One region of the Thioclava sp. F36-7 genome, then DNA from elsewhere that is predicted to be linked to it. Evidence: riboswitches for the same ligand, from Rfam matches in the RefSeq annotation. Region 1 holds a riboswitch; the other holds the start of a gene.
What was found. Region 1 has a riboswitch for cobalamin ahead of BMI89_RS10580 (TonB-dependent receptor). Riboswitches for the same ligand answer to the same signal wherever they lie in the genome.
Positions count from the first base shown of each region.

Region 1 (3,414 bases):
ACGAAGCAGGTGGCCGGCAGCGTCGATGAGGGGCATGTGGCCTATGTCACCCGCTCCGCCTTCTTCGGCTTTCCAGACGTCACCACGCTTTGGGTCGAGGGCAACACGCTGCAAATCCGCGGCCATCTCGTCTACGGCAAATCCGATCTCGGCGTGAACAAAGCCCGGATCATGGGCTGGCTCGACGAGGCGGGGCTGTAGGGGGTCTGATACGAGGCGCGCCCGCCGGGTCACAGCGATCAACTCTGACGGCGCGCTCCCTTGCGAAGAGAAGGGGCGAAGCCTAAGTGAGGCTCCATGCAGCCGGAGCCAGCATGACCACCATGTACCGTTATTTCTCCTGGGCCATCGCCGTCACTATTGCGGGGCTGGTCGGGTCATTCGCGCTGGGTTTTGCCCAGACCGGCGGGCTGGGCGGCGCGGTCTCTTTCCTGATGATCACGGCGGTGCTCGCCGTGCTGGAAATCTCGCTGAGCTTCGACAACGCCATCGTTAACGCCAACAAACTGCACCAGATGACGCCGAAATGGCAGCGTCGTTTCCTGACCTGGGGTATTCTGATCGCGGTCTTCGGGATGCGTATCCTGTTCCCGCTGCTGATCGTCGTGATCGCCGCTGGGATCGGACCATGGGAGGCGGTGCAACTGGCCGCGAAACATCCGGCGGAATATGCCGAGATCATCGAGGACGCACATCTGTCGATCGCGGGCTTCGGCGGCGCTTTCCTGATGATGGTCGCGCTTACCTATTTCATCGACGAGGGCAAGGAAGTCGACTGGATCCGAGCGTTGGAGCGCCGGTTGCGCGCGCTCGCCTCGATCCGCGGGTTGGAGATCGGCCTCGTGCTGCTCGTCATTCTGGCCTTTACCTGGATCCTTCCCGAAGGGCGCGAGGACGAGTTTATGTTCGCCTCCATCTGCGGGCTTGCGACCTTCCTCGGGGTCGAAGTGCTCAGCCACGTGCTCGACCGGACGAATATCGCCGCCGAGACGGCCAAGGCTGGCCTCGGCGCGTTCCTCTATCTCGAAGTGCTCGACGCGTCCTTCAGCTTCGACGGGGTGATCGGGGCCTTCGCGCTGACCCAGAACCTGTTCCTGATCGCGATCGGTCTGGGGATCGGCGCGATGTATGTGCGGTCGATGACCCTGATGCTGGTGGAGCGCAACACGCTGAGCGAATTCCGCTATCTCGAGAACGGGGCCTTCTGGTCGATCCTGATCCTTTCGGTCGTCATGTTCGCGCAGACGCTGGTGGAAGTGCCCGAGGTGATTACCGGGCTGATCGGGGCGGGGCTGATCGGGCTGGCGCTGCTGTCCTCGATCCGTTTCAACAAGCGCAGCAGAGCCGCCGTCGAGAGTTGAAATTTTCTTGACAGACTGCGGCGCGCGCGGCACAGCAGGGGCACTTCGGTTCCGCCTTGGCGGATGAAAAGGGAACCCGGTGCGATGCGTGCATTCATTCCGGGGCTGCCCCCGCAACTGTGAGCGGCGAGTGACGGCTGACTGAGCCACTGGGGCGACCCGGGAAGGCCAGCCGAAACCAAGACCCGCGAGCCAGGAGACCTGCCGAGGCGCTCATCCTTTCTGCCTGTGCGGGGCGCGCAGCGGAGGCGGTCTTCCGTCAGTGGTGACATTCTCACCGTCGGCGGAAATTCCAAATTTCCAAAGACTTACGATACGAAGTTCACGCGACCACAGAGTCGCGATACGAGGGAATTGGATATGATCCGCACCCGTTTGACCGTGGGCCTGATGCTCACCACCGCGCTGGCAGCCCCCGCGCTTGCGCAAGACAGCCAACCTTACCAACTCGATGAGATCGTGATCTATCACGGTGCGCTCGAGCCGCAATCGTCGGACAAGACCGCGCAGGCGGTCACCGTGCTGTCGCGCAACGAGTTGGAGCGTTCGGGCCAGACCCGCCTTGCCAATCTGATCGCGCAATCGCCGGGCGTCGGCATCCTGTCGCGCGGGCCGATGGGCGCGCAGACCGGCTTCACCATCCGCGGCGTGTCGCAGAACTACGTGAAGGTTATGGTGGACGGGATCGACGTCTCCGATCCCTCCGCGCCGCAGGTGCTGCCCGATCTGGGCCGGTTCAACACGTTCAACTACGACCGGGTCGAGATCATGCGCGGCTCGCAATCGGCGGTCTATGGCGGGCAGGCGGTCGCCGGTGTCATCAACCTCGACACGCCGCGCCCGACCGAGGATGGCGTGACCCAGAGCGTAAAGCTCGAGCTCGGCTCCTACCACACCGCGAATGCGGCCTATAACTTCGGTTGGAAGAAGGGTGACGACGAGCTCGCGATCCAGCTGTCGAAAGTCTACACCGCAGGCTTCTCGGCCGCCGACAAGAAGAACGGCAATACCGAGAAAGACGGCTACCGCGCCGATCGCGTGAGCCTGCGCGCGCAGAAGCGCATCTCCGACAATCTGCTGATCGGCTTCAACGGCTTTGCGCAGAACGATCGGGGCGAGTTCGATAACGGCTTCAGCTCGCCGCCCACGGACAGCAACGAATACACCGTCCACAAGGAGCGGGGCGGGCGTCTCTTTGCGAAATTTGCGACCGGTCCGCTCGATCACGAGCTCGGTCTGACCTATTACACCACCTCGCGCTGGTATCCGGTCTATGACTATGGCTACGAGGGCAAACGCCGCAAACTCGACTGGAAAGCCTCGACCGATCTCGGGCCGGGGCGGCTGACCTTCGGCGCGGATCGCACGCTGGAAACCTATACCGGTACCTATGTCACGGGCGATGTCCTGACCGCGGATACGGGCGTCTTCGGCGAATATGCCTTCTCGCCGATGGACGGCGTGAACGTGACCGCCTCGGCGCGCCATGACGATCACTCGGATTTCGGCGGCAACACCACGGGCCGTCTGGGCGTCACCTGGCAGGCCGATGCCGCGACCCTCTTGCGTGCCTCGGTGGGCAACGGGTTCCGCGCGCCGTCGGGCTACGAGCTTTATGACGGCTATGCGGGCAATCCCGATCTCAAGCCGGAGAAATCGCTGAGCTACGACCTTGGGGTCGAGCGTGATTTCGGTGCGCATAAGCTGACCGCGACGCTGTTCCATATCGAGGTGGACGATCTGATCGACTACAGCAACACGACCTACAGCTATTACCAGACCTCGGGCACCGCCAAGCGGCAGGGTCTGGAACTGGGTCTGAAAGGGCCGATCTCCAACAACGTCAACTATAGCCTCGGCTATACCTATCTGGACTCGAAGAACCCCGATGGGCTGTCCGCAGGCTCGACGTGGAATTCGGCCTTCGGGCGCCACACGCTGACCGTCGGGATCGACGCGCAGGTGACTGACAAGCTCACGCTCGCCGCCGATATGCGCGTGGTCACCGATCGTCAGAGCCAGCCCGATTACGGCCTGCTGAACGCGCAGATGA
Region 1 covers NZ_MPZR01000005.1:82,966-86,379, forward strand. The annotation lists gene BMI89_RS10570 (DUF1499 domain-containing protein) at 1-201, shown strand, start outside; gene BMI89_RS10575 (DUF475 domain-containing protein) at 315-1,361, shown strand; cobalamin riboswitch at 1,391-1,585, shown strand; gene BMI89_RS10580 (TonB-dependent receptor) at 1,722-3,414, shown strand, end outside.

Region 2 (3,414 bases), on a different contig from region 1:
GCCGCCACCAGCGCGCGGCGATGGCTGGGTTGGCGAGGTTGAGCATGACCTTGGTCTTGGTCTCCGGCACCGCGTCGAGGTTCAGATCTTCGACCGTGAACTCGGCAAAGCCGTCATAGACCCGGCCCTCGTCCCCTTCGGCGCAGCAGACGGTCACCTCCTGCTCGTCATGCAGCACATGCGTCGCATCGCCACAGCCGACGATGGCGGGCACGCCCAATTCGCGGCTGACGATGGCGGCGTGGCTGGTTCTGCCGCCGTGGTCGGTGATGATGGCAGAGGCCCGTTTCATCACAGGCACCCAGTCGGGGTCCGTCGTCGAGGTGACGAGGACCGAGCCGTCCACGAAATCGTCGATATCCTTGACGTCTTCGATCAGGCAGACCCGCCCGGTCGCGACCTGCTCGCCGACCGACAGGCCGCTGACCACGACCGGGCCATGCGCGCCGATGGTGTAGCGCCGGAGCGATCCCGCAGAGACCCGCGACTGCACCGTCTCGGGGCGCGCCTGCACGATAAACAGCTTCCCCGTCACACCGTCCTTGGCCCATTCCATATCCATCGGCTGGCCGTAATGCGCTTCGATGGTGGCCGCTTGCTGCGCGAGGTCGAGCACCTCGTCATCCGACAGGACGAACTTCCCGCGCTCAGCTTTCGATGTCGGCACGTTGCGCACCGGGTTCGGGGCGTCCGGCCCGGCATAGATCATCTTGATCTCTTTCGCCCCGAGCTTCTTCTCGATGATCGGTTTGACGCCTGCCTTGCCAAGGAAGGGCTTGTATACCTGAAACTCGTCGGGCGTGACCGCGCCTTGCACGACATTCTCGCCCAAGCCCCAGGCCGCGCTGATCAGCACGACCTTGTCGAATCCGGTTTCGGTGTCGATCGAGAACATCACGCCCGACCCGCCGATATCGGAGCGCACCATCTGCTGAACGCCCACGGAGAGCGCGACATCGAGATGATTGAACCCACGGAGCTTGCGATAGGTGATCGCGCGGTCGGTGAAGAGCGAGGCGTAACACTTGCGGCAGGCGGTCAGAAGCTCCTCCTCGCCCGAAACGTTCAGGTAGGTCTCCTGCTGACCGGCAAAACTGGCATCGGGGAGGTCTTCGGCCGTGGCGCTCGAGCGCACGGCGACGGAGACCTCAGGCACCCCTGCCCGCTTCGACAGATCGCGGTAAGCCTGCCGGATCGCGGCCTCGGTCGAGGCTGGCCAATCTCCGGCCACGATCGTGTCGCGAATGCTCTGACCCGCGACGTGAAGGCTGATCTTGTCCGCATCGTAATCCGCGAGATAGCCCGCGATGGTTTCGGTCAGATTGTTTTCATCGAGGAACATCCGGTAGGCGTCGGATGTGGTGGCAAAGCCCGGCGGGACCTGAATGCCCTTGGCGCCAAGCTCCTGCACCATCTCGCCAAGCGAAGAGTTCTTGCCGCCCACAAGCGCGACATCCTCGCGGCGTAAGCTATCGAAAGGAATGACTTCTTTCTTCGTGGCCATGAGCTCGCCTCCCCTGTTTGCACCTGCCGGCACTTTATCGCAGAGGCGCATTTCGACCTTGATCTTTGTCAACGCGGGCCTCGCAAGCCGCTCCCGAAATACTTCCGTCGCGTAAGACCAAGACAGTCCGTCGACATGCGCGCGCGAATTGCCGTGCGACAGTCGGCTGCCACCGCGTCCCCAATCCGTTCTGGACAGCGCCGAATTTTCCTGCGATCAAATCCGGGATGGTGTCCGGCCCCAAAGGGTCGGCTGAAAAGGGAACACGGTGCGGGCGATGCCCAACTCCGTGACTGCCCCCGCAACTGTAAGCGGCGAGCGCCACCGGAAACGCCACTGACCTGCAAAGGTTGGGAAGGTCCGGTGAAGCTACGACCCGCGAGTCAGGAGACCTGCCATCTCGGATGCGCGCCTAGCGCATCTCGGTCACCTTAAACCCGGGCGGGGTGCCCTGGGACGGAGAGACGAGAGATGGACCAGATCGGACCTCGCATATCGCCGTGCCGCGACCACTCCCGCCCTTTTGCGCGGAGGGCGCGATGCTTTTGGAACGAACGCTTTCACTGCTACAACTCGATATAGGACCGATCTCGCCGCTGCGTGCGCGTGAGCTGGGCACGCTCGGCTACATGGAATGGCTCGGCGGGCTACCGGGCGACATGCCCTATGCGAAGGCGGCGATCATCGCCCATACGCAGGCCTATCCGTTCGGCGCAACCTCGCCTGCCGTCGCGGTGTTCTGCGAGTTGCTGCTGGACTCGCTGAGCCCGCAGCCTTTCGCCCTGCCGATCGAGCTGCCGCCCCCGCTCCGGCGCGGCGGCGCTCGCGCCCGACGCGGCCTCTGACCCGTTTTTCGTCTTGCGGTCGCATCCTGCGGCCCGGCCGAGGACCATTGCAGCAGGAAACGGCACTCCGTTTCCTGTGAGGCTCGGCTTTTCCAAACGATGGTCATGGATGAACTGAGAGGATCTCTCCATGAATGACAACAAACTGACCCGTCTGCTCGACGCGCGCCCGGTAATCTGCGCCGAGGGCTTCCTGTTCGAACTGGAACGGCGCGGCTATCTGACCGCCGGGGAATTCGTGCCCGAGGTGGCGCTCGAATACCCGCAGGCGCTGCGCAATCTGCATGTCGATTTCCAGCGCGCCGGCAGCGATATCGTCGAGGCTTTCACCTATAACGGCCACCGCGAGAAGATGCGCGTGATCGGCAAGGAAGACCTGCTGGAGCCGCTCAACCGCGCGGCGCTTAAGATCGCGCGCGAGGTCGCCAATGCGAAGACCGGCAACCTGATGGCGGGCAATATCTCGAACACGAATATCTGGGACCCGGCCGATCCGGCGCGGCAGGCCGAGGTGCGCGCGATGTTCGACGAGATGATCGGATGGGCGGTTGAGGAAGGCGCGGATATCATTATCGGCGAGACCTTCTACTACGCGGGCGAGGCGCTCTGTGCGCTGGAGGCCGCGAAGGCGTCGGGTCTGCCGGTGGTGCTAACGCTGGCGCCGATGGCGGGCAACGAGATGATGGACGGGGTCGGCATCGTCGAGACCTGCCAGCAGCTCGAACAGGCGGGCGCCGATGTCGTCGGGCTGAACTGTTTCCGCGGGCCGCAGACGATGATGCCGTGGCTGCGCAAAGTGCGCGCGGCGGTGAGCTGCCATGTCGGCGCCCTGCCCGTGCCCTACCGGACCACGAAGGAGGAACCGACCTTCTTCAACCTCTCCGATCACAACGGCTGCACCTGCCCCTCGCCGCATGGCCGGACCTTCCCGACCGCGCTCGATCCGCTGGCCTGCAACCGCTACGAGATCGGCGCCTTCGCGCGCGAGGCGCAGGCGATCGGAGTGAATTACCTCGGCGTGTGCTGCGGGGCGAGCCCGATGCATATCCGCGAGATGGCCGAGGC
Region 2 covers NZ_MPZR01000003.1:390,724-394,137, reverse strand. The annotation lists gene ppsA (phosphoenolpyruvate synthase) at 1-1,504, opposite strand, end outside; cobalamin riboswitch at 1,716-1,919, shown strand; gene BMI89_RS07675 (hypothetical protein) at 2,044-2,349, shown strand; gene BMI89_RS07670 (homocysteine S-methyltransferase family protein) at 2,480-3,414, shown strand, end outside.
Region 2: linked by a shared signal. The riboswitch ahead of BMI89_RS07675 (hypothetical protein) and the one ahead of BMI89_RS10580 (TonB-dependent receptor) in region 1 are both predicted to bind cobalamin.